DNA from 4 places in the Bacillus sp. TCT6 genome. Region 4 is predicted to be linked to each of the others. Evidence: riboswitches for the same ligand, from Rfam matches in the RefSeq annotation. Region 4 holds a riboswitch; each other region holds the start of a gene.
The links. Region 4 has a riboswitch for S-adenosylmethionine ahead of AC0ONG_RS11640 (ECF-type riboflavin transporter substrate-binding protein). Riboswitches for the same ligand answer to the same signal wherever they lie in the genome.
Positions count from the first base shown of each region.

Region 1: it holds a riboswitch for S-adenosylmethionine, as region 4 does, so the genes downstream of both, metK (methionine adenosyltransferase) here and AC0ONG_RS11640 (ECF-type riboflavin transporter substrate-binding protein) in region 4, are expected to answer to the same signal.
Region 2: it holds a riboswitch for S-adenosylmethionine, as region 4 does, so the genes downstream of both, mtnK (S-methyl-5-thioribose kinase) here and AC0ONG_RS11640 (ECF-type riboflavin transporter substrate-binding protein) in region 4, are expected to answer to the same signal.
Region 3: it holds a riboswitch for S-adenosylmethionine, as region 4 does, so the genes downstream of both, AC0ONG_RS00575 (cyclase family protein) here and AC0ONG_RS11640 (ECF-type riboflavin transporter substrate-binding protein) in region 4, are expected to answer to the same signal.

Region 1 is NZ_JBVYHX010000001.1:4,405,848-4,414,101, reverse strand. It holds gene AC0ONG_RS22610 (DMT family transporter) at 1-197, shown strand, start outside; gene AC0ONG_RS22605 (hypothetical protein) at 226-447, opposite strand; gene AC0ONG_RS22600 (ATP synthase subunit I) at 727-1,110, shown strand; gene AC0ONG_RS22595 (hypothetical protein) at 1,376-1,573, opposite strand; gene pckA (phosphoenolpyruvate carboxykinase (ATP)) at 1,863-3,449, opposite strand; SAM riboswitch class I at 3,678-3,799, shown strand; gene metK (methionine adenosyltransferase) at 3,969-5,168, shown strand; gene AC0ONG_RS22580 (hypothetical protein) at 5,210-5,389, opposite strand; gene AC0ONG_RS22575 (hypothetical protein) at 5,396-5,575, opposite strand; gene AC0ONG_RS22570 (MogA/MoaB family molybdenum cofactor biosynthesis protein) at 5,812-6,321, shown strand; gene AC0ONG_RS22565 (molybdenum cofactor guanylyltransferase) at 6,318-6,920, shown strand; gene AC0ONG_RS22560 (glycosyltransferase family 4 protein) at 7,199-8,254, opposite strand, start outside.
Region 2 is NZ_JBVYHX010000001.1:3,725,120-3,732,351, forward strand. It holds gene AC0ONG_RS18845 (DUF1129 domain-containing protein) at 1-440, opposite strand, end outside; gene AC0ONG_RS18850 (DUF1129 domain-containing protein) at 454-1,221, opposite strand; gene AC0ONG_RS18855 (PadR family transcriptional regulator) at 1,221-1,553, opposite strand; gene AC0ONG_RS18860 (3-hydroxybutyrate dehydrogenase) at 1,750-2,526, shown strand; gene AC0ONG_RS18865 (YvrJ family protein) at 2,557-2,718, opposite strand; gene mtnA (S-methyl-5-thioribose-1-phosphate isomerase) at 2,786-3,847, opposite strand; gene mtnK (S-methyl-5-thioribose kinase) at 3,844-5,025, opposite strand; SAM riboswitch class I at 5,116-5,257, opposite strand; gene AC0ONG_RS18880 (carbon-nitrogen family hydrolase) at 5,329-6,192, opposite strand; gene AC0ONG_RS18885 (pyridoxal phosphate-dependent aminotransferase) at 6,207-7,232, shown strand, end outside.
Region 3 is NZ_JBVYHX010000001.1:128,355-136,608, reverse strand. It holds gene desB (Delta(10) desaturase DesB) at 1-545, opposite strand, end outside; gene AC0ONG_RS00595 (FAD-dependent oxidoreductase) at 1,127-2,653, shown strand; gene AC0ONG_RS00590 (MFS transporter) at 2,799-4,100, shown strand; gene AC0ONG_RS00585 (nucleotidyltransferase domain-containing protein) at 4,114-4,896, opposite strand; gene AC0ONG_RS00580 (PRK06851 family protein) at 5,008-6,117, opposite strand; SAM riboswitch class I at 6,266-6,378, shown strand; gene AC0ONG_RS00575 (cyclase family protein) at 6,464-7,096, shown strand; gene AC0ONG_RS00570 (hypothetical protein) at 7,231-7,611, opposite strand; gene AC0ONG_RS00565 (ATP-binding protein) at 7,841-8,254, opposite strand, start outside.
Region 4 is NZ_JBVYHX010000001.1:2,298,436-2,306,689, reverse strand. It holds gene AC0ONG_RS11660 (sensor histidine kinase) at 1-376, shown strand, start outside; gene AC0ONG_RS11655 (YjcZ family sporulation protein) at 477-584, opposite strand; gene AC0ONG_RS11650 (energy-coupling factor transporter transmembrane component T family protein) at 721-1,521, opposite strand; gene AC0ONG_RS11645 (ABC transporter ATP-binding protein) at 1,514-3,214, opposite strand; gene AC0ONG_RS11640 (ECF-type riboflavin transporter substrate-binding protein) at 3,225-3,773, opposite strand; SAM riboswitch class I at 3,914-4,029, opposite strand; gene AC0ONG_RS11635 (aspartate/glutamate racemase family protein) at 4,183-4,863, shown strand; gene AC0ONG_RS11630 (macrolide family glycosyltransferase) at 4,955-6,142, opposite strand; gene lepB (signal peptidase I) at 6,402-6,932, opposite strand; gene AC0ONG_RS11620 (peptidoglycan D,D-transpeptidase FtsI family protein) at 7,009-8,254, opposite strand, start outside.

The DNA of each region.
Region 1 (8,254 bases), 2.1 Mb from region 4:
AAATTGGGGCGTCACATACGATGGTATATATGTATATAACGCCGCTTGTAGCTGTTTTATTTGCAGCTGTCTGGGCAAATGAATATGTATCGTTTCAACAAATCATCGGTGGAATTATCATTTTTGTCGGTTTATGGTTTGTGAAATCGGAGAAAGTAAAAGTTCATTCTATTGCAGGGGAACCTATATCAAAATAGGAAAACAGATCACCTATGATCTGCTTTCCTATTTTTTTATTTTTGGTAAGAAGATGAGAAATAAGATAGCAGTAATAAGTGGAATTAAGTTTAAAAATGGAATACGGAAGAGTGTAATAAGAATAATACCTGGAAGAAGAACACCGAGGACAGCGTAAAAAATGCTATGGTTTTTCGTGTACCAATACAATGAAAGTCCGATAAGTGCAGGGATAATGAGGTGAATGAGAGCCATTAAAAAATAAATCATTAGACGCCCCCTTTATTTGTGTGCTTATTACATCATATCCGTATGTTCATAGATTGATATCATTTTTTTCATAAATGGACGAAAAAAGTTTGGAAAACCGTCACAAAATATGAGAATATGATGTTCGAAATCTTGTATAATATTATTTCCTAAAAACATTTAAACAACATAAACATACGGTTTATGTTGTTTTTAATTTGAGTGAAATGGATGTAAGGAATATGAATTTGAAAGAAATTTTTTGTTGAATAGATAAGAACGAATGAAGAGAGGTACAGCATGATTAGTATGTCACTAAGATCATTTAAAATCCAATCGTATTATATACTAGGTATTTTGTTACTAGGTTGGATGTTAACACCGTTTTCAGCACACTTTTTAGGCGCTGGAATTGGGCTTATTGTAAGTATGTATTGCGTTTGGCTTTTAGGGAGAAGAATTGAGAAGCTTGGAGATAGTATTGTAAAGAAGACGAAAGCACCGACACTCGGTATGTTTAACCGTTTTGCAGCTGCCATTTTGGGTGCTATTATTATGTACGAAATTGAGCACCACATGGTTATGTGGGCATTTGCAGTAGGGATTATGGGTGGTTATTTCTTAATCGTTGTGAATTTAGGATACTATAGCATGAAAGATGAGAAAGAATTAACGAAGAGCTAAAAAAGATAAAAAGATAAAAAACCTCTTTTGGATGGAATAGAGGATCCAGCGAGGGATAGAAGCGGTCAGAGCCTCTTTTAGCCTCATGCGATGTGAAACCAGAGAGATGTAATGAGTAGGGATATAATTTATATGTTCGAAACCGTGATTTGTCCCTGTGGAAATAGGTTTACTCTGGGATAAGTGATTCAGTGATGGATAGTACAACAGGAAGCGAAACTTTGCCTGAAATGCAGGTTTCTGCTTCTAATAAGTTAACATGAAATCACGTATTAGTAGGACTTTTATGTTCTTTAAAAAATTTGGATATAATACAACAAATTATTCCGATAATTAGAATAATATATTTTATCGTTTCACTTGTATGCTCAAATAAATTAACGTTAAGCATTACAAGTCCCCAAAAAATTTGGATCGCTCCGTAAATGAATAAAATTTTTCCTGCACGAGAAAAATTTTTCATAGGCTTCACCCTTTCCTGTATATGTAAATTGTATCATAAAAAACTAAAAATGAATGAGTATAAAATGAATTTTCTGTAATTTATTGAACTAAGTCACAGATGAAGAGATTAACGTTTCACTTTATATAAGATATAAAAAGAAGCTTACGTAAAAACGTAAGCTTCTTTTTTATGTAAGTGTGTGTAACCGTTAAGCCGCATTGGGTTTTGTCGGTGAGTACGCGAAACTTTACGGTTACACGACACTTATTCATATGAGTAAAGGGTTATTCCAACAGAAAGTGTTAATTTAAGCGATTGGGCCGCCTAAGTTAATAATATCTTCAGAAACGCTTTCGAACTTTTTGAAGTTCTCTTTGAATTCATTTGCAAGCTCGATTGCTTTTGCTTTGTAAGAAGCTTTATCAGCCCAAGTTTGTTCAGGCATTAACACTTCGTCAGGTACACCTGGTACGTGAAGTGGAACTTCAAGACCGAAGATGTCATGTTTAGCTGTTTCAGTTTTTGCAAGTTCACCGCTTAATGCTGCTTGAATCATTGCACGAGTATAACCTAAGTTCATACGTTTACCAACGCCGTATTCGCCGCCAGTCCAGCCAGTGTTTACTAGGAATACTTTCGCATCGTGTTTCTCGATTTTTTCACCAAGCATTTCAGCGTAGCGAGATGCATCAAGTGGTAAGAATGGTGAACCGAAGCAAGTTGAGAATGTAGCTTGCGGAGATGTAACACCGCGCTCTGTTCCTGCTAGTTTACTAGTGTAACCACTTAAGAAATGATACATAGCTTGCTCTTTTGATAACTTACTGATTGGAGGCAATACGCCAGATGCATCAGCAGTTAAGAAAATAATAGTATTTGGGTGTCCAGCAACACTTGGCAGTACGATATTGTCGATCGCATGCATAGGGTATGCAGCACGAGTATTTTCTGTTAAAGTAGTATCGTTGTAGTCTGCGATACGCGTTTGGTTATTAATGATAACGTTTTCTAAAACGGATCCGAATTTGATTGCATCGAAAATTTGTGGTTCTTTCTCGTGAGAAAGGTTTACACATTTTGCATAGCAACCGCCTTCAATATTGAATACACCGTTATCAGACCAACCGTGCTCATCATCACCGATTAATTTACGGTTTGGATCAGCAGATAAAGTTGTTTTACCTGTTCCAGATAAACCGAAGAATAGTGCTACGTCACCTTCTTCACCTACGTTTGCAGAGCAATGCATAGAAAGAATATCTTGTTCAGGTAGTAAGAAGTTCATAATAGAGAAGATTGATTTTTTCATTTCTCCAGCGTATTCTGTACCACCAATTAGTACAATACGTTTTTCGAATGAAACCATAATGAATGCTTCAGAGTTTGTACCGTCAACAGCTGGATCAGCTTTGAAATTCGGTGCAGAAACAATTGTGAACCCTGACTCATGAGTTGTTAATTCTTCTTCAGTTGGACGAATGAATAATTGATGTACAAATAAATTGTGCCATGCATATTCATTAATAACTTGAATTGGTAGGCGGTAATTGCGGTCAGCGCCTGCAAATCCTTTGAAGACGAATAACTCTTCTTTTTCTTTTAAGTATTCTAAAACTTTAGTATATAATTTATTAAAATGTTCTTCAGAAATCGGTTGGTTCACAGCTCCCCAAGCAATTTTGTCAGCAACCGATGCTTCTTTCACAATAAATTTATCTTTAGGAGAACGTCCTGTATATTTTCCTGTTGAAGCAGAAACGGCACCAGTAGAAGTTAATTTCCCTTCATTTCGCATTAATACTTTTTCCACTAATTGCGGAACACTTAGTTGAATCTGTGCATTGCTTCCGTTCAATAATTCGTGTAAACCAATTTGGACATTCACAGTACTCATATTTATATACCATCCTTTTCATTTAATGAAATATTTCTCGTAATCCCCAACAAGAGTATAACACAATTATATAAATAATGTATACTATTTATTTCTTTTTGTTTGTGTGAATGTATTATTTCCCTATTAATATTTCATTTTAGGCGTATTGAGAAAAACTTTCAGGAAAATGTGAATATTAATTGACAAATGAATATCATTTCTTTAGTATAGGTTGGGACGGATACTCTCTTATCCCGAGCTGGCGGAGGGACAGGCCCGATGAAGCCCAGCAACCTCACTTGTATTGATAAATGCAGGTGAATAGGTGCTAAAACCTGTGCGAGGCTACAGGTCTCGAACGATAAGAGCGAAGGGCAAAAAGCAGTATGCAAGTAGCAAATTAAACCTTTCCTCTATGTAAAGTAGGAAAGGTTTTTCTGTATGCTTGTGTGGGAGAATAAATGTATGTCGCAGTTTGTGGCAAATTAAGGATGAGTTCCGTACAATATATACAATTACTGTAGGGAGGTTTACCACATGACAAAAAAACGTCATCTGTTCACATCTGAGTCTGTAACTGAAGGACATCCAGATAAAATTTGTGACCAAATTTCTGATTCAATTTTAGATGCGATCTTATCAAAAGACGCAAATGCACGTGTAGCTTGTGAAACAACTGTAACAACTGGTTTAGTATTGGTAGCGGGGGAAATTACGACTTCTACTTACGTAGATATTCCGAAAATCGTTCGTGAAACAATTCAAGGCATTGGTTACACACGCGCAAAATACGGATTCGATGCAGAAACTTGTGCTGTTTTAACATCTATCGATGAGCAGTCTGCTGACATCGCTATGGGTGTTGACCAAGCGCTAGAAGCACGCGAAGGTCAAATGACTGACGCTGAGATTGAGGCAATTGGTGCAGGAGACCAAGGTTTAATGTTTGGTTTTGCATGTAATGAAACACAAGAATTAATGCCACTTCCAATCTCGCTTGCTCACAAATTAGCTCGCCGTTTAACTGAAGTACGTAAAGATGATACATTATCATACTTACGTCCAGATGGAAAAACGCAAGTTACAGTTGAGTATGATGAAAATGGTAAACCAGTACGTGTTGATACTATCGTAATTTCTACACAACATCACCCAGATGTTACATGGGAAGAAATCGATCGCGACTTAAAAGAGCACGTAATTAAAGCTGTAGTACCAGCAGAATTAATGGATGGAGAAACGAAATTCTTCATTAATCCAACTGGTCGCTTCGTAATTGGTGGACCACAAGGTGATGCTGGCTTAACAGGACGTAAAATCATCGTTGATACTTACGGTGGATACGCTCGCCACGGTGGCGGTGCATTCTCTGGTAAAGATGCAACAAAAGTTGACCGTTCTGCAGCATATGCAGCTCGTTATGTTGCGAAAAACATCGTAGCAGCTGGTCTTGCTGACAAAGCAGAAGTACAACTTGCATACGCAATCGGTGTAGCACAACCAGTATCAATTTCAGTTGATACATTCGGCACAGGTAAAGTATCTGAAGACGTACTAGTAGAACTAGTTCGTAACAACTTCGATCTTCGCCCAGCTGGTATTATTAAAATGCTAGACTTACGTCGCCCAATTTACAAACAAACAGCAGCTTACGGCCACTTCGGACGTACTGATGTAGATCTTTCATGGGAACGTACAGACAAAGCTGCAGCTTTAAAAGAGCAAGCTGGTCTATAATATATGAAAAAAAGCTTTGCGCGGTGAGCGCAAAGCTTTTTTTATTTCGTTTTACTTACAATTTGAATACATGAACTACAATATACTTCTCCATCTAGCTCAATATACTTTTTCATATTAGTCATGCCACTTGCTGGAAATGGCATATGAATCCAAGCCTTTTCATACGTTTGTATTTCCTTTTTACATGATTTACAAAGGGTGGGTTTCTTCTGGAACATATGTAATCAACCGTTCATTTGACGTGCTTTACTTGCGCAAAAGGCACTGCTTAGTAAAAATAGTGTCGCGAATATAATGCTTACTAATGTAGCGTATGGAATTGCGCCTTTTAAGGAAAAGCCGACAGTGATTGAAGCGATGAATAAGAGGATAAATGTTGTTGTTAATTTTTTATATAGTTCCATAATATGTAGACCTCCAATTTATTTTTTAGTACAAGTTTTAAAATTGAATTCTATTATGTAGAAAATATAAGGAGTAGCTAAAGATGTGTAGTCTAGGAGTATAAGAAAGTGCACTTTCCTTTTTGTGGATTAGTATACTTATATTGTATCATGTCGCATGATTGGCTTCATACATAATTGTGTAAAGATATGTATGATAAAATGAAGAAAAGTCTTTAAGAAAGGAAAGATAAAAAATGAGTGTAACTGAACATAAAAAACAAGCCCCAAAAGAAGTGCGTTGCAAGATTGTTACGATTTCCGATACACGTACGGAAGAAACGGATAAGAGCGGACAACTATTACATGAATTGTTAAAAGAAGCGGGCCATACAGTAACCTCTTATGAAATTGTAAAAGATGATAAAGAAAGTATTCAGCAAGCAGTGTTAGCTGGTTATCATAAGGAAGATGTAGATGTTGTATTAACAAATGGCGGTACTGGTATTACGAAGCGTGATGTAACAATTGAAGCAGTGTCAGCTCTATTAGATAAAGAGATTGTCGGGTTTGGTGAGTTGTTCCGCATGATTAGTTATTTAGAAGATATCGGGAGCAGCGCAATGTTAAGTAGAGCGATTGGGGGTACAATTGGGCGCAAAGTAGTTTTCTCGATGCCAGGATCGAGCGGGGCGGTTCGCCTTGCGATGAATAAATTAATTTTACCGGAATTAGGCCATATTACATTTGAGCTACATCGCCAATGAGTAGGTGGGCTGGAATTGTATTAGCGGGCGGTATGTCGAGTAGATTTGGTGAGCCGAAAGCGTTAGCGAGCTGGCAAGGTAGTACTTTTATTGAGCATATTTTGAAAGAGATGACAAGTGCGCTCCAAGAAGTTGTAGTCATTAGTCATTCTGATATAAAAGAGCGAGTAGAGCAATTCGTACAAGTTCCTGTTATAGAAGATATCCCGCACTATAAAGGGAATGGACCGCTGGCCGGTATTGTATCAGGAATGGAATACATAGAAGCAGATTGGTATGCTATTATGCCTTGCGATGCGCCAAATGTTTCGCATGAATGGTTTACCATTTTACTGGAGCAAACGAGCAATGAATATGATGCAGTTGTACCTATTATTAATGGAAGAAAACAGCCGCTACTTGCAGCGTATCATAACCGCGTGAAAGAAAAGATTTATGCTTTACTTCAGGAAGAGAAAAGAAGTATGGGGCAGCTTTTATCACAATGTAATGTGAAGTATGTTGCTGGAGAAGATGTACAAGCGAATACAGATTGGTTTATAAATGTAAATACAAAAGAAGAATATGTGCAGGCTCAAAAAGACCTTTCAAATGAATGAAAGGTTTTTTGATATACAGAATTGGGGAACAATTGCTGTATAAAGGTATGTGAGTAAGTTGATTTTAAGGGGAATTCTTAAAATCATTATACAGCAAAAACACTGTATAACCATATATTAATTTTTATGGGTTTTTATTACAAGTCTGTTTAGTTATGTTTATTTTTGCTATAATGAATATGGAAATAAATGATATTTCACCTTATGTATCATTCATTCAACTAAAATTTACAAGTGTGTAATAAACTCCCTTCGTTTTTTGAAGGGAGTTTTTCTGTTCAAGCAAGTAACTCTGATGCGGTATGCTGAAGGACTTCTTCATACTGGTTAAGTAAGCCGCGAAAGATCTCATCCCAGCTTTTTGATTTTGCAAAAGATGAAGCTGCTATTCCCATCTGCTCAAGTTTTTCTTCATTTTGCAATAAAGAATAAATGGATGATAGAAATGCATCCTCATTTTTAGGGGGACAAAGAATTCCCGTTTTTCCATCTGTAATAATATTTTTAACCCCGCCACTATTTGCACCAATGACAGGTGTGCCACATGCGAGTGATTCAAGTACGACATTTCCGAATGTTTCAGTAGCTGATGGAAATACCATTATGTTAGAACAAGCATATGCTTCAGCTAAATCTGCACTTTGTAAATAGCCAGTAAAAGTGACATTTGTTTGTGGAACAGCTTCACGCAAATTTGTTGCTAGAGGTCCGTCTCCTGCGATGAGCCAATGAATGTCGTTTCGAGTATGCGATGTTTTAACGATAAGGTTTTGCAACGTATCAATATCTTTTTCAGGAGCAATTCGTCCTACATAGGAAAGAACGTACTTCGCTGTAATATTATATTTTTTTCGGAATAGGTCTGTATTGTAAGCTGGATGAAAGAGTGTGCAATCTACACCACGTCCCCAAATGGAGAGGGCCTGAAAGCCTTTATTTTTTAATTGATGTAATGTTTCAGAGGAGGGAACAAAATTTTTTTGCATATGACTATGAAACCATTTTAAATAGTTCCAAAGCATATTGGAGAGAAATTCAATTTTGTAATAGCGTAAATACGCATCGAAATCAGTATGATAAGAACCGACAACTGGGATGTTTAACTTTTTGGCGTAATACAGTCCACAAAGTCCCATGTTGAAAGGTGTGGCAATGTGAATAATGTCAGGTTTAAAGGAATGAAGTTCCCGTTTAATACGCGGAGTAGGAAAAGAAAAGCGACATTCTGGATATAATATTGTTAACGGGATACTTCTCATCTTGTTCACATTAGCTACGAAATTATCTTCAGCTGTATGCTGAGGGGCGAAAACAGAATAGGCGATCTGTTCTTT
Region 2 (7,232 bases), 1.4 Mb from region 4:
CCTGTTATATACATAATTAAAAATTCAGTTCTTTTACGCTTAAATGAGGCTGTTCTCATGCCCCATATTAATACACTAATTCCTACAAAAATCATAATCAGATATCCGATTAATTCAATTAAAGAATAAGACAAACGATGGTCGGCTTCACTAAAAAATACACTCTTCATCATCGTGAATGCTAATAAATTTATAATAAAGTAAAGCAATAATTTATAATTCCCTTTTTTATCAACTTCCATCTCTTTGGCAAGTTGATTTGCATACTCTTTTGGAGCATGACCGAATATATCATTTACACTCTTCCCTCTCTTTTCTCCTTCTATTAAATGAACTTCCGCATCTTCTATAAAGGAAATAATATCAGCTTCTCTAATGCCCTTCGTTCGTAAATACCCTTGAGTATCATCTAAAAACTTTTGTCCTTCATTCGATAGCACTTTTATCACTCCCTTATTTAACCGTTTCTCTTCTATTCGTCTTCATCATAATTTCAAGGAAAATTAAAATAAACAAACTTCCGCATAAACATATAATTTGAAATAGCATTGGCATAAGATCTTCAGATGTAAATGTTTTAAACATTAACATCATAGAAAGCGGAATGATTAAATATAAGTTTTTAAACCATCCTTCAAAATATATATTTATAGCTACTGTGATGATAAAAATCCCACCAGCTAATATATAACTTTGGACTTCGGTGAATGTGAGCATTTTTGTAGGATATATCACATCTAATATCGTAACAGCTCCTAATAAAAACAATGGAGCAATCATAACTAAAGACCACATAGAAAACCATGTTTTTGTAAAGCTTGTGACGAAGGTCATTTTGCGAAGTAGAAAATTAGGACCCATAACAACTAAAATCAATGAAAAACTGTAACCGATACACTGAATAAGTGAAATCTGTAACATTCCATTACTCACTATTAAGATAGAAGCAATAATCCAAAAAGATACGATATTCATTACTGTAAAACCAATTTGCTTCCACGTTTCCTGTCTATCTCTTTCCATCACTTTTACAAGTTCATTTGCATATTCTTTCGGTGAGCTTCCGAAAATATCTTCTACACTCTTCCCCTCACTCTCACCTTCTATTAAATGAAGTTCTGCGTCTTCTAAAAAGTTTTCAATATCACTTTCTTTCACACTCTTTGCCGTCAAAAATAATCTCATATCTAACAAAAACTTTTGTGCTTCACTTGATGACATTATTTTCTCCTTCCCTTCCCTTCAAGTAAACGTTCTACACTACTTTGCATCGCTTCCCAGCGATCCATAAATTCATCAAGTGCTTCCTCGCCTTTTTCTGTTAATGTGTAATATTTTCTCTTTGGACCAGATGGAGATTCCTTCATTACGCTTGTTATTAATCCTTCTTTTTGCATTCGTATTAATAACGGATAAATACTTCCCTCACTCGCCATTGTAAAACCATACTTTGCTAGCTTCTCACTCATTTCATAACCGTATATTTCGCCTTCAGAAATAATAGCAAGTAAGCATCCTTCTAAGATCCCTTTCAGCATTTGACTTGTCGACATAATTCAAATCCTCCTACTATCTTGTTTTACAAGATAGATAAGCGTAAGTATCTTGCTTTACAAAATAGTATAGCAAAGACTATTTTGCAAAACAAGATAGCTAGCGATATTTTTTCCAAATGTTTGCAGGAATTTCATTATAACCTCTCTAAATAGTGCACTATGAAAACTTTATTATGAAGGGATGTTTTTCATCATGGTTACAAATCGAGTTGTCTTTTTAACAGGTGCTGCGAGTGGTATTGGATATGAAGTGGGAAGTACTTTTGCAAAAGAAGGTGCAAAAGTTGTGATTACTGATCGTCTTGAAGAACGTGCGAAAGAAGCTGCTGAACAATTACAAAATGAAGGTTTTCAAGCTATCGGTTTAAAATGTGACGTTACATCTGAAGAGGAAATTACAGCAGCAATTTCTCAAACAGTTGATCATTTCGGTTCATTAGATATATTAATTAACAACGCAGGAATGCAACACGTTTCACCCATTGAAGACTTTCCAACTGAAAAGTTCGAGCTGCTAATTCAAATTATGCAAATTGCTCCGTTTATCGCAATTAAGCATGCCTTTCCGATTATGAAACAACAAAAATATGGTCGTATTATTAATGTCGCTTCTATTAACGGCCTGGTCGGGTTTGCTGGAAAAGCTGCCTATAATAGTGCAAAACATGGCGTAATTGGATTAACAAAAGTTGCCGCTTTAGAAGGTGCTACGCATGGTATTACTGTTAATGCCCTTTGCCCTGGTTATGTCGATACCCCTCTTGTACGTAATCAACTACAAGACTTAGCTACTACACGAAATGTACCACTTGAAAATGTTTTAGAAGATGTTATTTATCCACTCGTCCCACAAAAGCGCTTATTACAAGTACAAGAAATCGCTGATTATGCTATGTTTTTAGCGAGTGAAAAAGCTAAAGGTATTACTGGTCAAGCTGTCGTTATCGATGGTGGCTATACTGCTCAATAAAAAATAAAGTTTGCTCAAGAAGAGCAAACTTTATTTTTTATTGCGAGGATCTTCGTACTTTAGTAATTGCCGCGGGAGCTTCTCAATTGCAACAATTACCCCCTCTAATTTACTTTCAATACGGTGGAGTAAATATAATGTTACAACAATTGGAAACCCTACATTACCTATCATCTTGATCCACTCTTCCATCCTCTTCTCCTCCTTTCATTATATAAGTAAGAGAAAACACTGCATTTAGGCATAAAAAAACAAGCTATTATGTATTAGCCTGTTTTTCAAATAATGATGCAATTTCTCGTTTATAATCCCCGCTTATAATACCTTTCTCAGTAATAATTCCTGTAATTAATTCGTTCGGTGTTACGTCAAATGCAGGGTTATAAACATTCGTTCCAATTGGTGCTACTTGTTTTCCAAAGATTTTCGTAACTTCTGTTTCATCTCTTTCTTCAATAATTATTTCGGCTCCAGTTTCTTTCGTAACATCAAATGTTGACAGTGGCGCAGCAACATAAAATGGGATATCAAAGTGCTTTGCTAAAATAGCTAAATTCATTGTCCCTATTTTATTTGCCGTATCTCCATTTGCGACAATTCGATCCGCCCCTACAATAATTGCATTTATTTCTTTCGTTTGAATAGCATGAGCTGCAGTATTATCTGTAATAAGGGTCACATCAATATTTGCTTGCTTCAATTCCCAGGTCGTTAAGCGACCACCTTGTAAAACTGGTCTCGTTTCACACGCATATGCATGTAAACGCACACCTTTCTCTTTTCCAATATAAAAGGGAGCTAATGCAGTTCCATATCTGGCAGTTGCGATACTTCCAGCGTTACAGATTGTTAAAATATTATCGCCATCTTTAAAACATGTTAACGCATATTCCCCAATATTTCGGCACACCTCTTCATCTTCCTGCTGAATGCGAAGCGCTTCTTCTTCTAATGTTTTTTGTGCTTCTTTTATTGTAGTAATCTCTCGAATAGATTCTCTCATACGATCAATTGCCCAAAATAAATTTACTGCTGTCGGGCGTGACGTTCCTAAATAATTACAATCTCTATTAAACTTCTTTTGAAATTCTTCAATATGTACAATGTTATATTTTTTTGATGCAAGCGCTAAGCCAAATGCAGCTACAATTCCAATTGCAGGCGCTCCTCGTACTTCTAACATTATGATGCTTTTCCAAACCTCTTCAATAGTCGTCAATGTTTTGTATTCTGTGCTATGCGGCAATTTCGTTTGATTTAATACCGCAATTGCATCACCTTTCCAGCTTACAGATCTCGGAACAGTAACAATTGTACTCACGCTTTTACGCCCCCTGAAACTGTCTGTTGAAATAATGTTCGAAACAGTTGAATATCAGCACTTTTAGATTCATATTTTATTAGTTCTTTACCTAAGGATAGCGCTTGTTTCTTAGCTTGAATTCTTGTTTCTTTATTTTCTATTTCATCTAAATCTGCTACATGAGCTAAACCAATTGTTCTACGAATCAGTTCACATCCGGCAAATCCAACTGCATCAGTAAAGATATTTTGCAAAATAATTGGTAACCATTGTTTTTCTTTCGTATATGCTTCTACACCTTCTCCAATCCATAACTTTGTAAAAGTTTCTACAAAATAACTCCACGTCTTTTCTATATGGAAAAATAGTACACTTCTTTTCTCTTCTTCTCTAGATAAAGCATTTAATAATAGATTTGCAATAAATTGACCTATGTCAAATCCAAATGGGCCATAGGTCGCAAATTCTGGATCAATCACTTTCGTTTCAGAAGGTGACGAAAAAATACTACCAGTATGTAAATCACCATGAATAAGAGTTTCTTTTCTTGTTAAGAACTTATATTTATATTGTGCTACTTTTAGTTTTAAAGTTTTATCACTCCAAAGTTCATCAACCACGAGCTGTAAATCTGGCTCATAATCATTTGTATCATAATGTCCAAACGGATCTGTAAACACTAAATCCTCTGTAATTTTACAAAGATCCGGATTTACAAAGGTACCTTCTAGTACCCTCTTCTCTTCTGATTGTAAACCAAAATCTGAAGTGTAAAATAAAACATGTGCTAGAAAACGGCCGATATGCTGGGATAAAAGCGGATATTCTTCTCCGCCTATTAATCCTTTTCTTGTAATTGTTAGTCTTGATAAGTCTTCTATTACCGTTATCGCTAACTCTTCATCATGACTGTACACTGCTGGAACATAATCCGGTACATACTGCGCAAAAATTTGTAAGGCCTTACTTTCAATCGTTGCTCTTTTTATAGACAATGGCCAGCTTTCACCAACTACTTTCGCATAGGGCAGTGCTTGTTTTATTATAATTGATTTCTCTCCATCATCTAATTTGAACACGTAATTTAAGTTTCCGTCTCCAATTTCATGACAAACGACATTTGCCTTCGCTTCAAAATAGCCATGATCTTTCGCATATTGTACAGCTGTTATTTCTGTTAATGAATAATATCCCATCGTCTTCTCCCCCTTTTTAAATTCAGAGGTTTTTCTAACATAGAAAAACCTCTTTCCACTAAGAAAGAGGTTTGAAGTTTATCTTCTCCCCTCTTATCTGCCAGAAAGTTTTACTTTCTGCTGGAATTAGCACCGTGCCTTTTGGCGTAATAAACGCCCCATTTCACAATGGTATTACGGTCGGTTGCTGGGCTTCATCGGGCCAAATCCCTCCACCTGCTCTTGATAAGAGTTGTATAATTTTTTGAATTTTTAACTTTATGTTGAAGACTATACCAAGAATAAAAATCACTTGTCAACATTTTATTTGTATAATTCTGGACGACGATCCGCAAAAACTGGAATTCCTTTACGTACTTCTTTAATTTTCTCGAATACAAGCTCTCCAAATAAAATTGATTCTTCTTCATTTGCTTCTACAACAACCTCGCCCCAAGGATCGACAATTAAAGAATGACCGGCAAACTCATTATTCGGATCCTTTCCTGCCCTATTACAGGCAACAACATAACATTGATTTTCAACTGCTCTTGCTTGCAATAGCAAACGCCAATGTGCTAAACGAACTAATGGCCATTCTGCTACAACAAATAAAACTTTTGAACCTTTTGCAGTATGAACGCGCATCCACTCTGGAAAACGAATGTCATAACAAATTGTGCCGGCGCACTCTACATCATCTAACTTAAATTCACCTGTACTATTTCCAGCGATTAAATATTTATGTTCATCCATAAGCTGAAATAAATGCACTTTACTATATTCATTGACTAGTTCTCCTTCCTTGTTTACCACATACATTGTATTTGTAACACCTTGCTCTGTTTGCTTCGCTATGGAACCACCAACAATATGTACACCATATTGTTTCGACCATTCTTTCAACTTTTCTTTCGTTTCCAATCCATCCCTATCTGCAATTTCAGAAAGTCTTGCTAAATCATATCCTGTTGTCCATAATTCTGGTAAGACAATAACATCCGGTCTCTCCTTCATCGCTTCGCTTATTTTATTTTTAGCATTCTCAATATTTTTTTCTACATCCCCAAAAACAATATCCATTTGAATACATGCGACTTTCATTTTTTCAGCCCCATTCTTATTTTTCTCTTTACAAAATACTGGAAAGATTATATCATTTGTCACTAGAATTGTAACAACTTTCAAAAGAGGTGGAAAGTATGAAATTATTTCAACCTTCTGAGATAGTAACATCATTGCCAACACAATTTTTCGCTTCACTTGTTGCAAAAGTTAACAAATTCGTTGCAGCTGGTCACGATGTTATTAATCTAGGTCAAGGTAATCCAGATCAACCAACACCGCAGCATATCGTAAAAGCTTTACAAGATGCTGCAGAAAAGACCATTCATCATAAATATCCGCCATTTCGCGGACATGAAAGTTTAAAAGAAGCCGTGGCAACATTCTATCAACGTGAATATGATGTAATAATAAATCCGAAAACTGAAGTTGCTATATTGTTTGGTGGAAAGGCTGGATTAGTAGAATTACCAGTTTGTTTTACAAACCCTGGTGATTCGATTCTCGTTCCAGATCCAGGCTATCCAGATTATTTATCAGGAGTTGCTTTAGCAAAAGCACAATTTGAAACAATGCCGCTTATTGCAGAAAATAACTTTTTACCAGATTACACAAAAATTAATAACTCTATTGCCGAGCGTGCAAAATTAATGTTTTTAAACTATCCAAATAATCCTACAGGTGCTACTGCATCAAAAGATTTTTTTGATGCAACTATTCATTTTGCTAATAAACATAATATATTAGTGGTTCATGATTTTGCTTACGGTGCGATTGGATTCGATGGTCAAAAACCTGTTAGTTTCTTGCAAGCAGACGGTGCTAAAAATACAGGTATTGAAATTTACACTCTATCGAAAACTTTCAATATGGCTGGATGGCGTATTGCTTTTGCAGTAGGGAATGAAAGTGTCATTGAAACCATTAACTTATTACAAGATCATATGTATGTTAGTATTTTTGGTGCAGTTCAAGATGCTGCCCGCGAAGCACTATTAAGTTCACAGTCTTGCGTAATAGACCTTGTAAATAGTTACGAATCTCGACGAAACGCTCTTATTTCGGCTTGTCAATCAATTGGTTGGAATGTAAACATTCCAACAGGGTCATTCTTTGCATGGCTTCCTGTTCCAAAAGGATATACCTCTGAGCAATTTGCTGAT
Region 3 (8,254 bases), 2.2 Mb from region 4:
GACTTGAACTCTTTTATAAAATGAAAGAACATTCGAGTCGAATGCAATGTAAATTGAATTGTTAGTGACAGAAAACTAAAGAATGAACGTACATGTAGAGGCATACGATATACCCAACTCAAAAACTTACTCTTCTTAAGTTTCTCAAGTGTCGGCCATGCATCCGGATCATTCTCTTCATGCTGTGTATGAACATGATGCGTTGCATTATGCCACTTTCTCCAAAGCTTTGGCCCTGTTGATAATGGCATAAATGCAATCGCTCCTAAGAAGTCACGAAGCCATGCCTTTCTTACAACAGTTCCATGTAAAATTTCATGCCCTAAAAATCCTAGTGAAGCAAAACATAATCCAAGAACAATCGCAATTCCTAGATTCGCCCACACATTCAATTCAAATACACCAATCGATATTAACCCCGCCAATGCCACAAGCAAATAAGCCAGTCCACCAAATAAACGAGTAGGCACTGGTTTAAATGCTTTTTTCGGCAAATGTGGTGATACACGTGCTGCATACCACCCAAATGTATGAAGCTCCTTCATCCTTTTGCCCCTTTCTTATGCCGCGCCTTGCGCAACTTACATATATCAATTCTTGCTTCCAGATTGATTTTACTAAATGATCCAAAAAGCATGTATTATAAGGAAAATATACTCACTCTATCGTCACTTATTTTTCGCTTTTATTATCAATGAAAAACATTTCTCTTTTTACTCTCTATCAACCTTTCCACATGATGAATCATAACAATAGAATTTCTATATTGTCAACACCTTTTATGACCTAGTAATAAAAGGTGGTTATGTTTTTATAATCATACTTTATTTCACTAAAAAAAATGTATAGATTCCATAAGGTTTTATCCACTATATATAGACATTTTCTTAAACGCCATAGACCCTATCTCATTCAATAAATCTCTATGTAATCAACAAACAGAATCACTTGAATTTAGTTTTATATAAATCCTACTTCTTCATAATGCCCCACCTAATTAATTATATTAAAATAATTTATAACCTCTTTTAATAAAAATAGACTTCTTCTAAAACAACACACATGAATTTCATATAATATGGAAATATTAAAAGGAAAATTGTTCTAAAATCAGGAGGTTTCAGCAATGAAAAGTGATACATTTCCACAACTGCCGCTATCTTATTGGATTGAATCTACTCAGTTTCCTACTTTCCCTCGTTTATCCGAAAATATAAAAACGAAAGTTGCTATTATCGGTGCAGGTATTACAGGTATTACTACTGCCTATTTACTTGCAAAAGAAGGCATCGATGTTGTTTTAATTGATTCTGGTCGTATTTTAAACGGAACGACTGGGCATACAACAGCGAAAGTAACAGCACAACATGATCTTATTTATGATGAATTAATAAATCATTTCGGTGTAGAAAAGGCCCGGCTTTACTATGAATCAAATAATCAGGCTCTACAATTCATAAATAAAACTGTTCAAACATATAAAATCGACTGTAATTTCTCAAATGAAGATTCATATTTATATACAACTACTGATAACGGATTAAGAAATTTATCGAAAGAATATGAAGCTTATCAAAAATTAAATATACCTTGTGACTATGTTCAATCTCTATCGATTCCTATTCCAGTACAATCTGCGCTTGTAATGAAAAATCAAGCACAATTCCATCCCCTTCTTTATTTAAAAACACTTTTAGAAAAGTTTGTGGAGATGGGCGGAAAGGTCTACGAACAAACAACAGCTATGGATGTGGAAAAGGGAGATTATCCACAAATAATTACAAAAGAGGGCGATCATATCACTTGTGAATATGTCGTCTCTTGTTCACATTTTCCTTTTTATGATGCGAATAGCTTTTTCTTTACGCGAATGTACGCAGAACGCTCCTACGCTCTTGCAATAAAAGCAAAAACGGAATATCCAGGTGGCATGTATTTAAGTATTGATGATCCAAAGCGCTCCTTACGCTATATAACAAACAATGGAGAAAAATTAATTTTGATTGGCGGAGAGAGTCATAAAACAGGTCAAGGAATAAATACGATGCTTCATTATGAAGCACTCTATTCTTTTGCTGAAGCAACTTTTGGAATAGACGAGGTTCCTTATAGATGGTCAGCACAAGATTTAATCACTCTAGATAAGCTTCCTTATATCGGACATATTAACGAAAGAAATCCAAATATATTTGTTGCAACTGGATATCGCAAATGGGGAATGACAACTGGAACTGCTGCCGCTCAGCTACTGAAGGACTCCATCCTAAAAGTCCACAGTCCCTATAAAGAACTGTATGCACCATCACGCTTCCATGCAAATCCAGATATAAAAACGTTCCTCTCCCAGAACATTGATGTTGCGAAACATTTAATTGAAGGAAAGATCGAAACCGCATTACGTAAGCCAGAAGATCTCGAAGTTGGTGAAGGATCTGTCGTACATGTTAACGGTAAACGAGCAGGTGCTTATAAGGACAAAGAAGGAAAATTACATATCGTCGATACAACTTGTACACATCTCGGCTGTGAAGTTGAATGGAATAATGGTGATTGTACCTGGGATTGTCCTTGCCATGGTTCTCGTTTTTCAATTGAAGGAGACGTTCTTGAAGGTCCAGCAGATCAACCGTTAAAACGAGTTGATAATGAGTGAACAAATAAAGAAGTTCAACATAATTACTGTTGAACTTCTTTATTTGTTATAAAACCTTTTCAGATAAATTTCAACACAGGGAGGAAAATATTAACATTAAATGAAATAATATATTCATCTACAAATTAAAAAGGGGGGGAATATTATGCAACCTTCAGCTCCACCTCATCTAGAATCTACAGAAACTATCTTTTCAAGCTCTATTACAAAACTTGTTGTTTTTATTTGTTGGCTAGCCATTTTAGCTGATGGATATGATTTAGGTATTTACGGTGCCGTTCTACCAAAGCTCCTAGAAGACAAAAGCTGGGCGCTATCACCATCGCACGCTGGCACAATTGCAAGCTATGCTTTATTTGGGATGTTTATTGGGGCTATTCTAGTTGGAACGATTACAGATCTAATTGGACGTAAATGGACGCTTATATGCTGTTTAGCACTTTTTTCTATCACAATGGGTTTAGCGGCTATCGCTCCTTCTCCTGAGTTATTTGGATTATCTCGATTTATAGGAGGAATCGGATTAGGCGGTGTTATCCCAACAGCTTCAGCACTTACTGTTGAATATTCACCCAAAAAAAGGCAATCTTTTATTTATGCTCTTATGTTTACTGGCTATCCTTTAGGTATCGTGTTAGGTGCTATTTTGTCTATATTTATGTTAGAAGATTTCGGATGGAGAATTATGTTTGGTATCGGAATGATTCCACTACTCCTCATTCCTTTCATTATTCGCTATTTACCTGAGTCCATTCAATTTTTATTATCACGTAATCGCCAAGAAGAAGTGAACCAAATTCTTAATCGTTTTCCAATTGAATTTCATGTGAAAAATAAAACTCATCAAGCTCCATCTACTATACAAAAGAAAAATGGATTTACTACGTTATTCTCAAAAGAATACATAAAAGCAACGCTACTTTTTTGGATCACTTATATAATGGGAATGTTTTTAATATACGGTTTAAACACTTGGTTACCACAGATGATGCGCCAGGCAGGATATCCTCTTGGGTCTAGTCTGTCATTTCTACTTATGCTAAATATTACCGCAGCTATCGGCGCATTATTCGCTGGAGCAATTGCTGATCGTATAGGAGCAAAAATTGTTATTAGCATCTCTTATCTTATGGCAGCTATATGTATCGGACTATTAACAATCAAACCATCTGTTACAATCATTTATCTTTTAATTGGCCTTGCTGGTATTGGATCAGTCGGTATTACTCAAATATTAAATGCATATGTAACACAATACTTCCCATCACATATCCGAGCTACCTCCTTAGGCTGGGGACTGGGGCTTGGCCGAGTTGGTGCAATTGCTGGCCCAATTCTTGTCGGTATTATTATGACAATGCAATATGACTTAGCATGGAATTTTTACTTATTCTCCTTTGCAGGTCTTATCGCAGCTATATCTGTTTTCTTCATTCCTACAAAATAAAAAGGGCACAAACTTACTTGTGCTCTTTTTCATATGCTTCAAACAACATATCTCGAAACAATGTATTTAAACTCTCAATATCGATTCCTGATCCCTTTTCAATTCCTTTTACATATTCCTGATAGTAATGAATTTGTTCTTCTAAAAATTGATTTAGCACCTTAATTTTCAATCCAACATCTAATTCAGTACCTGCTTTTTTCTTTATTAACAACTTTTCAATTTCATCTAATACACTACGTTCTAATGATAATTCTGTAATCAATCGGTCAAATTCTACAGGAGGTAAAGTCGTTTTCTCTTCTAGCCACTTACAAGCTAAAATGGGACGTAATACATAAAAGTACTTTTTCAGCTTTACATTCTCACCTTGCAAAAATTCACGATAATTTTTCGACGCCATATGTAAATAATGATATATCGTTGCTTTTGGATCAAAATTCTTCTCACTCATCTGTTGAAGTAGTTCTGGAAAATTAGAGTTTTTCGAATAAAAAATTGGTGATCGAATCCACTCAAGTAAAGCAGGATTCGACTTCGCGAATAGTTGCAATGCCTTTTTAATATCCCAACCACTTATATCTAAATCATCGCTAATTGGATATTCAATTACATCTCGTTTATCATGAATTGATAAATACCATTCTACTGGATGTATATAAATAAACCTAACATCATAATCGCTATCTTTCGATGGAAACCCCCAAGCACGACTCCCTGATTCCACCGCAAATAAAATTTTCACATCATTCTCTTTTTCAATTCTTTCTAACTCCAACTCGATTTTCTCTCTCATTTCATAACAACTCCATTTTTTGATTATTTCCTTGGAAATTCGACAATACACTATTAATTTTACTACATACTAAAAAAACTGTCAGAAATTACTGACAGCCTAATGAAACGTCTATTGTTGCTTTTCAATTACAGTAGCAGCAATTCGTTCAAACTCTTTTTGAATCTCCTCTTTATATGCATCTACTATTGAAAAATCCATAGCAGCAATATAAATTCGTTCTAATTTATCACGAACCGATTTTGCTTTCGCTAAGAAAGACATCGCCTCATTCATTTTTGCTTTATATTGAATGGAGACATCACGAATTTCCTTCGCATATTTCTCATCCGTCCCTGGCGTAACAATAAGGGCATACATATCAATAATTTCATCACCCTCGCGACTTGGAAAATATTCATGTGGTGCGGTGCTATCAAAAATTGCAAATCCTAATTCTCTTACGATAACCATATCAAGACTATTCGGGTCAAATCCGCAATGATATACTTCAACTTCAAACCCTTTTTCCTCAGCTGCCTTAGCTAACTTTTTGAGCATCGTTGATTTTCCAGAGCCTGGGCGCCCTTTTATAAAATAACGATGTGGTAACCCTTCTGTTAAATTAGGAACAAAATCAACTGCTCCTTTCGGTGTAGCAGCTCCTAAAAAACGATGTTTTACAAGCGATTGTCTCCCGCTTTTATCTGCAAATAATTTCTGGATTAGCTGATTGGTTAGTTCATTTGCTTTATTAAAATCTATATTATCAATATATATCTTCTCCCACTCATCATGTATAACCAATGCCTCTTTAAAACGTGCGTAAGCAGACTGAAAAGCTTTGCTTGCTTCTGAAACAAATCTTTCAATTTCTAACTTCTGCTTTCTTAGTTTATCTGAGTCCCAAGCAATTCCTAAATTTATATACTCTTCAACAACTCCTGGCATTTTTGGCTCAATAACATGCGGCGATGTCCCATCAACAATTCCTACTTTTAATTTTGGGATAATTACACCATCAACCGATTTATTATCAGAAGAACAATGTAACAATTCAATATCATATCCTTTTTCAATCCATTCACGACCTATTGCCTTTATTAAAGAAGATTTTCCCGTTCCTGGGCCACCCTTTAAGATAAATAATCTGTCTAATCCTTTTAAATTCTCTTCGTATAAATTGTGAAATCCCCTAGCTGTATTACCACCAGCATAATAATTTAATACATTTCCTGTCACTGCACTCACTCCTTCGCAGCATTCTATTTACATAACCTACAATATGCGAGCAGCTTTATTTGGGTGAATACCTATTTTGTATTGCACGAAAAAAGGAAATGAATTACAATTTAACTATCGGAAAATTACGATTTCAAAATTAAATACTTCTTTATCAAGAGAGGCAGAGGGACCGGCCCTTTGAAGCCCAGCAACCTCAGTTTATACAAACTGAATAGGTGCTAATTCCTGCAAAATGCATTGCATTTTGGAAGATAAAACTCAACTAGCATGTAAAGCTCATCTTTCTTGATACTGAAGGATGAGCTTTTTATTATTTGAAAAATATATATTGGAGGTATGTAAAATGAAAGTAATTGATTTATCGCAAACATTTGAAAATAATATGTCTCAATTTCCTGGAACACCTAAAATACAACTAGAAGCTGTTACAAGTGTTGAAGAATCAGGCTATCAAGTTACAGATTTTCATTCTGTCGTTCATGTTGGCACGCATTGTGATGCTCCTGCGCATTTTATTTCAGGCGCAACGACCATCGATCAATTACCGCTGGATCAATTTGTAGGTGAAGCTGTTCTTATAGATGTAACACATATTCAAGAGCGAAAATTACCTAAGGCAGTATTGCATAATACTGACATAAAAGAAGGTGATATTGTTATTTTTCATTCTAATCTATCCACCAAATGGAATACAGAAGCTTATGAGAAAGAAGCATTTTATCTTTCTGAAGAATTAGCTGAAGAATTAGTTCAATTAAAAGTAAAATCTATCGGTTTAGATTTCATTTCTCCTGATGAAGTCACAACAGAAACATCACCGATTCATCACATATTACTAGGGAATAATATTTACTTAATTGAAAACTTAACAAATCTAGATGCTATCGAAACAAAACGTTTCTTTTTCTCAGCCGCACCTTTAAAAATTAAAAATAGTGACGGTGCTTTCGCAAGAGCATTTGCTGTTATATTTTAAACACAACCTATAAAGTGAACCTTTAATCAGTGGGGGTTTTGTTCATCCCACACCTAACTTCTTTGCTTCCGCTGAATTTTGAGGTGGGGGTCTTACTGCCCGGCAAATAGCGGGATTAAAAAAAGCAAAGGCCACTACTGGTCTTTGCTTCTATATTTTCTATTTAAATTAAGAAAGAATTGTTCCACACGGGGACGCACCCAAGCTAAACAATCTATCTCTTTCTTCTTTGTGCAAGCTATCTCTTCTCCATCTACCATTTCAACAAGTTCTAGTTCTAACAGTTGCCTCGTGAATGCTAACATATTCACTTCTTCAGATGGATACTCTTCTTTTAATTTCTCCTCAATTTCTCCCAATAAAAAACCGTCACGCATCATTGCCAATGCATCAATCCAAAGTGGCGGCATTTCATATTTTTCTCCTGTAATTGTATCTTTTACAATATAATTCTTTTGCTCTTTTCGAAATTGAATCGTGTGTAAACATACAGTCGAATTTAATGTTAATTCCATCATACCACCTCTTTCATAATATCTGCATAGAAAAAAGGATGCGCGTGCACCCCTTCTTATCTTTTCATAACACTACTGAACCGTTACATGAGTAATCAATCTCATGTCGATATTTTCCTCCATTATAAACGAAGTATTTTATAAAAAAAACCCTTCTTGAAACATTTTATAAAATGTTTATATTTACACAACAAGAACACTTTTCTGAAAAATCTTTTCTCCCAATACATTAAACGGTCGGCAGAAAAATTTCTACTTTCGTTCCTACTCCTAGACTACTTTGGATCGTGATACTCCCTTGATGTTCCTTAATAATTTTATATGTAATCATTAATCCAAGTCCTGTACCAGTCTCCTTTGTTGTGTAAAATGCCTTGCCGATTTTTTCCAACTTTTCATTCTCTATACCAAATCCTTGGTCTTCAACAGAAATACACAAATGTCCTTGCGTTTTTTGATATGCACGGATATGAATTTCTCCGCCCTCTGGCATTGATTCTATTCCATTTTTAATGATATTTAATAACACTTGTTTTAATTGCTTATCATCACCGTTTATAGCCGGTAAATTCCCATCTACTTGTAAATGACATTTAACTCTATATTGCATTGCATAACTTTCCATTAGATGCACAACATATAG
Region 4 (8,254 bases):
GATACATATTACACAGGATTTTTCTGAGGCAACCATTGTTGGTAATAAACAACACTTTCAACAATGTTTTTTAAACTTAATAAAAAACAGTATTGAAGCAATGCCTAATGGTGGTACCTTAAATATTTCCTCATCTATCAATAATAGTAAAGTTGAAATACGAATTGAAGATAGTGGAGTTGGAATGTCACAGGAGCAAATACATCGATTCGGTGAACCGTATTTTAGTACAAAAACGAAAGGCACCGGTTTAGGTACGATGGTTGCCGTTAAGATTATTGAGACGATGTATGGAAGTTTAAAAATCCGAAGTATCGTTAGTAAAGGAACGACTTTAACGATTACGTTCCCAAAATATAGTAAGAATACGCATTAAAACAAATAAAAAAGGAGCATAGTCGCTCCTTTTTTATTTGTTTCGATACATAAGTATCTTCAATGTTTTTTAGTTTACATTTGTGAAGACTAATTAAAAATTAGTATCCTCCGCCCCAGCAGCTGCATCCTACAATTATTAATAGAATGAATAACACAACTAATAAAGCGAAACCTCCACCAAAACCACAAGAACCACCGTAACTCATATTTTCTCCTCCTTTTGGTTTGAAAACTAATAGGTAGTTGATCATTTTAACTGGTTCGTATTATACATTATGTGTATATCCCTTTTTTGAGCATGTCTACATAAAAATAAGTAAAAGCACTCGTTTAAAGAGTGCTTTAAAATGGATACCAAAAGTTTTGAAATACGTTTAATTTTAAATATACGGCAACAATGAATATGAAAACACCGGCAAATAAAGCGATGAAATCTTCACGTTTCGCCTTACTTGTATAAAACCATGTACGTTTATCCTTCTTTCCAAATCCTCTTAAATCCATTGCATTTGAAACCGTATCTATTCTTTCTAGAGAATGAATGATTAGTGGCCAGAAAATTAAAACACGGTTCTTCATACGAACCCATAAACTTGCTTCTCCTTTTTCAAAAGCCACTCCTCTCGCTTCTTGCGCGTGTTTAATAATTTTATACTCAGACTGGATGTCAGGAATATAACGCAGTGCAATATTTATTGCATATGTAATCTTATAATGAATACCAAATTTACTTAAACTACTTACAAATTCACTTGAATCTGTCGTGTAAATAAAAAGAAGTGTAAATGGTAATAACGTAAAATACTTTAATGAAAGTGTAGCTGCATAAAATAATGTTTCATATGTAATTGTTGCATATCCAATATGTAAAAACGAGGTATATGATTCAGTTAATTCAGATCCATGAGTGGGTGTAATAAATAAAATCATGACAGAGTTTAATAAACTAAATGTAAATATGACACTAAAAACAATTAAAATTTTACGAAATGGAATTTTAGCAATTCCGATTCCAATACACCCAATAATAAATAAAATTAGCAACAACCTAAAATCAAAAAACAAAAAAGTAATCGTCATACAAAAAATAAATAAAAACAATTTTACTACCCCATCCATACGATGAAAATATGTACTATGCACCTTCCTCCCTCCTATTACTGTCTAAATAAAGCTCCATAAATTTTTCTGGACATACAATCCCACTAAATTTAACAAGCTTGGTTAAAGAACTCTCTCTTAAGTTGGCTCTTTGTAAGGTTTCTTGATCACCAAATACATTAGACACTGTATCATCCGCAATAATTTTCCCTTCATGTAGAACTACTGCACGGTCTGCATATTCTAGTGCGAGATTCATATCGTGAGTGATAAAAACAAATGAGATTCCCTTTTTAGCTAGTTTTTTAATAAACGACATAAATTGTTTATAATGATAATAATCTTGTCCCGCTGTCGGTTCATCTAATATGATAAGCTTGGGATCTATTGTTAATACAGATGCGATTGTTACTCTCTTTTTTTGCCCATAGCTTAGCGCTTGAATTGGCCAATTACGAAATGGATATAAACCACAAATTTTTAAAGTTTCTTCTACTCTATTCTTAATTTCTTCCTTAGAAAAATTATTTAATTTTAATGTAAATGAAACTTCTTCAAAAACAGTGGGCTGTGTAATCATATGATTTGGATTTTGCATCACGTAAGATATGGTTTCCCCACGTTTACGAATAGACCAAGAACTAATATCTTCACCCTCTAACAAGATTTCCCCATTTTTCATTTTGTTTATGCCTATAAGACTATGAGCTAATGTTGATTTCCCTGCTCCATTATGTCCCAACAGTGCCACAATTTCTCCTTCATATATTGAAAGGTTTACATTTTCTAATACTTTTTGTTTATTAGGGTATGAAAATGATAAATTCTCCACTTTAAGTAATTCCTTGTTTTTAGTATTACCTTTTAATATGACTTGTTTCTCCATCCACTCTCTTATAACGTTGCTTACCTTTTCCTTTTGAAGGTTTTCCATTGGATATATTACGTCATTATTACTATCAAAATGTAATCTCTTTAATGCTTCGATGTAAATAGGCTCTCTTAAGCCAATACATGGTAATATATTTGACGCTAAGATTTCTTTTGGTGTTCCTATTGCAATGACTTTACCTTCATCAATTAATATAACTTTGTCTAAATCCAGCTTTAAAATTTCTTCTATTCTATGTTCGATAATAACAATCGTTTTATTATATTGCTCATGTATATCTTTCATAAGTTCTATCGTATGTAAGGCGCTTAGCGGATCTAAGTTCGCTAACGGTTCATCGAACAATAATATATCCGCATTTGTTGTTAATAAACCAGCAAGAGAAACTGTTTGTTTTTGACCTCCTGATAATTCATGTGGACTTTGTTTATGAAACGTATGCATCTTCACCTTTCTTAATGAGTCCGAAACAATCTTTTTCATATCCTCTTGATTTACACATTCATTTTCTAAATAAAAAGCTACATCTTCTTCTACTGTCATACCAATAAATTGAGCATCTTGATCTTGCAAAATTGTTCCCACATGTTTACTCTGTTCAAAAATACTGCCTTCCCTCGGGTCTTTACCGGCAATTAATACGTTACCTGTACTAATCCCTTCATAAGAAAATGGAATTAGCCCATTGATACAATGAGCTAATGTCGACTTTCCTGAACCACTTCGTCCAGCAATTAGCACTTTTTCCCCAGGGTATATATGAAAGGTAATATCACTTAAAGTAGGCTGCGCAGCATGCCCGTATTGAAAGGTGAATTGTTCAAACGAAATAATTGGTTGCATGTTAACATCCCTACTTTTCAATTTTTAAATGTGCATGTTTCTTATTGGATTTCGCCAAGCCAATTGTAAGTGGCAATCCAAGAACTAAGAATACGATAACATCGGAAATTGTTGCTCCTAATACTTGTATAACAATTTTGTCAAATGGTTCTCCCATCACAATAATATCGAATGCCCCAGCAAATATAATAGCAATGACAATACCAACTAACCCAGTAATTGCTAAATAAGAAATATCTCCCTTGTTAAATGACCCGTTTTTCACACTAAAACCAACTCTTTTTTGAATAAGACCCATTGAAAAACCAATAATCCCTGAACTAATAACCCAGCCCCACCAAATCCCCCAGCCAGCAATCGTATCTGTTACGGTATGACCGATAAGTCCGATTAAGAGTCCTGCCACTGGACCAAATAATGCTCCAAAAACAGTTAATATAGCTAATGCTGGTTTAATAAATGTATTCGGTGCAATAGAAAATCCCCAAAGTCCTAATATCCCGTATAAGGCTGCTCCAATCCCGATTGCTACTACTAACTTTGTTGATAATTTATTCATTACAATTCCCCTCTCATATTGGTCAACTTTTATTATTCTATATTTATTTTAAAAATGAATTATGCATCGACACTTCCTTTCTATACAACAAAAAAATGACCTCTTACATAAGAGGTCATTTTCTTTCACGTTCAAGAATCCTCTTATCTTTCAAAAAACACATCGTGTCCTCTGCGGAATTAGCACCTTCCTATAAAATTGCATAGGGGTTGCTGAGGTTTCTTAGGGCCGTTCCCTCCACCTCTCTGGATAAGTATTAATTTGTAATTCGTATTATGGCACTAAAAAGCATAAATTTCAATACTTTTCTAACTATTTTTATTTTTCGTTAAATAGTACATTTAAATCATTGTATTCTTATCGGAATTATGAAATAATAAATTCAAAATCGTTTCGGGAGGAATGCATTATGAAAGTTATTGGTTTAATTGGGGGATTAAGTTGGGAATCTACATCATTATACTATAAACATATTAATACACTTACACTCTCTCAATACGATCAAAATGCGAAGCTAGTTTTATATAGTATGGACTTTGGAGAAGTAACTACTTTATTACAAAACCATCAATATGAAGAAGTAAAAAATGAACTAGTCACGGTTGCAAAGAAGGTTGAAAAATCTGGGGCTGACTGTTTATTAATGTGTTCAAATACTGTACATCTATTTGCCGAAGAAGTAGAACAAGCAATCTCTATCCCGCTTCTTCACATTGGCGATGTAAGTGCTAAAGAAATGGTAAAACAAAATATAAAACGTATCGGACTATTAGGAACAAAACAAACGATGGAGCAAGATTTCTATAAATCACGATTAGCGAAATATAACATTGAGACAATTATCCCAAATGAAGAGGAAAGAACAGTTATCCATCATGTCATATTAGATGAATTAAGTAAAGGGATCATTTCAGAAGCATCTAAAGAAAAGCTATTACAAATTACAAAGTCATTAATTCAAAACGGCGCTGAAGGTATACTATTAGGCTGTACTGAAATACCTTTACTCATCTCCCCAAATGATCTTACTGTTCCCGTTTTTGATACTGCTTTTTTACATGCAAATACTGCTGTGCAATTTGCTGGATAAGAATATACAAGCATAAAGGTACGAACCTCTATGCTTGTATATAGTTACGACTATTTCCCCCGCTATTTACGGGCAGTAAAACCCCCAACGATTAAAGTTTCACTTTATTTAAAAGAGATTCAATAACTGCAATTACTTCTTTTGAACCACCACATTCTAAAAAGCTATCATTAAGTTTTCGTATACCATGCTTATACTTTTCGTTTGAAAGAACATCTGTTACAGCCTCTTTTAAAGTGTGCACATTAACATGTTCTTTCAATAGTCTACGCGCTGCTTCCAGTTCAGTTAATCTTTGCGCTATCATAGGCTGATCTTTATCATGCGGTATTATTACAAATGGGACATTATAATGAATGGCATCGTGTACGCTATTCATGCCGCCATGTGTAATAAAAACATCCGCTTCATTTAATATTTCTGATTGAGGTACGTATGGAGCAATTATAAAATTATCTGGTGCTTTCTTAATTTTAGAAATATCATTTCTATCACCAATTGCCATTACAACTATCCCATCAAAATCTGAAAAAGTATCAATACAAGTATTAAAGAATGGTTCGAGTCCTTCAAGCAGTGTTCCCATTGAAATATAAATAACTTTCTTCTCTTTAAGTGATTCCAGTGGAAACTTTATATTTGTTTTACGCTTTGAAATACTCGGTCCAATAAAAATGTTATTTTCTCCGAACGATTCGCTATTAGGTTGGAAATAACGACTTGTGTATACGAGACAAACATCACCCTTATTATTCATAAATTGAAGATTATTCTTTGGTTTTACTCCAAATTCATGTTCCATCTGGTTTAGTAATTTTTCAGAGATCTCCTCTGGTTGGAATGGTATATCTGCATTTGGATGAAAAGGTAATGTCTTCAAAAACTCTGAAGGAATTAAAAATATAGGCGAGGACACTACACCTGGAACTTGTAAATACTCCTTTACTAACTCTCCCGCACCAAATATATCATAAATTACGAAATCAAAATTTATGCTTTCACTTAATTGTTTCGTAATTTCTAATATATATAAAGAAGTTTGAACATGCACATGAAAGAAAGCATTTAACCCAGATGAGGTTTCAGCATCAATAGAAATCTCCTTTAATAGATCCGGATGTGTATGTACAGTAGCTCCTAAATCTTCAATCCTATCTTTAAAGTTTGCAGTTGTAATATAATGTACATTATCCCCTCGTTCAGTAAAGGCTTTCACTAAATTTAATGTAGGGTTTACATGTCCCTCTGCTGGAAAATTAACTACTAAAATATTTAGCACTTATTCCTCACTCCTTACATTTCACTGTTTTAATTAAAGCATACTGTTATTTGTACATGTAATCGTCCCCTAATAGTCCTAAAATGCTTGCTACATTATGTTGATAAATAATTTTCAGTCATCAACATAAAAAAAGCATCTACCTATGTAGATGCCTAACCGTGATAAGGAGTGTTCTGTGAGGTTAGAACAAGCTTCTCTGCTTGTCCTATGCTATCAATATATGATTTATTTTATAAAACGTGAATAGTTAATAGAATTATTTTATCCATTTTATATGATCAAATGGATAAAATACCATTTCTACTTTACCTATTATATTTGACTCATCAATAAGTCCAAGTGTATTCCTACTATCTTTACTATGATTACGATTATCCCCTAACACAAATAATTTATGCGTAGGAACTTTTATTTCTCTCAAATTTGAAAAACGATTGGATACTTGTGACATATCTAAATGTATATACGATTCATCACGCTTTTTACCGTTAATAAATACCTCATCCTCTTTTAGTTGTATGTTATCCCCCGATAATCCAATAATTCGTTTCACATAGTAAGTAGGCTCGTCTTCTTTTTTTATAATGACAACATCTCCATGATGAAAAGACGATAAACAGACGTTTACCTTATTAACAAGTATATAATCTTTTTCATTCAAAGTAGGTTGCATCGAAATTCCTTCTACCATACAAAATAAAAATGACTTATTAATAAAAATAACCCCTATTATAATTAAGATGTAGCTACATATGTTCCTCCAATATTTTAGAATAAACGGCTTCATATATACCTCATTTCTAATCTATTCCCAGATAAAAACGCCTCTAGTTCACATGAATGCTAGAGACGTTTCGTCCATTTTAATTCTCTTTAGAGGCATCTGTTTTTGGCGCTTCACCAGTTAATCGCTTATTTTTCAAATCAAAATAAGCATCTAAAACTTCTTTTCCAATATCGGAGTTAATGCCCGATTTATCATTTTCAACCCACGGTACTACAACAGAAAATGCTACTTCTGGATCATCATATGGCGCATATCCAGCTAATGTTAAGTTATAACATTCTCTACGATCGCCTTTCGCATTTCGCCCAATTTCATTTTCTCCACCATATACAGTTTGTGCGGTCCCTGTTTTACCAGCTGGTTTATATGGTGCTTTTTGGAACGCTCTTACTCCCGTTCCATCTCCTTCTTGAAATACTTTTCTAAATCCTTCTTTTACTTGATTAATATATTCTTGTTTCATATCGATTCTATTTAAAACAACGGGTTCTATTGATTGTACTACTTTACCAACCTCATCTTTTTGAACGGTTTGTTCTCTAATCTCTTGAACAATTTGTGGTTTCATTCGATACCCTCCATTTGCGATAGTCGAAATATATTGTGCAAGCTGAAGTGGTGTATATGTATCATATTGTCCAATAGAATAATCTAATAAGAAACCAGGCTGATTATCTTTTCTTCCAATTTGTCCTGCAGTTTCATTCGGTAAATCAATACCAGTTTGTACGCCTAGTCCAAATTGCCTGAAATAATATCTCATTTTATCAAAATATTCTTGTTTAATATCTAGTGAACTATTTTTCACATAATCCACACCAGCAATTTTTAATGCTATATTAAACATATAAACGTTTGAAGAAACTTGTAACGCTCTTAGATCGTCTATATCACCAAAATTTTTCCAAGACTTCTTTTCCTTAGTTCCTTTAAACTTCATAGGTGCATCATAAAAATGTGTTCCAGGAGTTATTGCATTTGTTTCAAACCCTGTTAACACTGTCGCACCTTTAACCGTTGATCCAAGCTCATATGAACTTGTCAGCGTGCCTAAAGCATAATCTTCTACTTCCATTTTCCCATCTTTTTCTACAAGCCTTTTCCCAGCCATTGATAATACTTGGCCATTTTTAGGATTCATCATCACTACGAAAGCACGGTCTAACATTGATTCTGATCCTTTATATTGTTTTAATATTTTTTCTATACTCTCCTCTACTTTTTTTTGCAATTCCATATCTATGGTTAAAGTTAAATTTTTACCGCTTTTTCCTTCCGAAACCGTTTCCGTTCTCATTGTATTGCCTTGTTTATCAGCAATG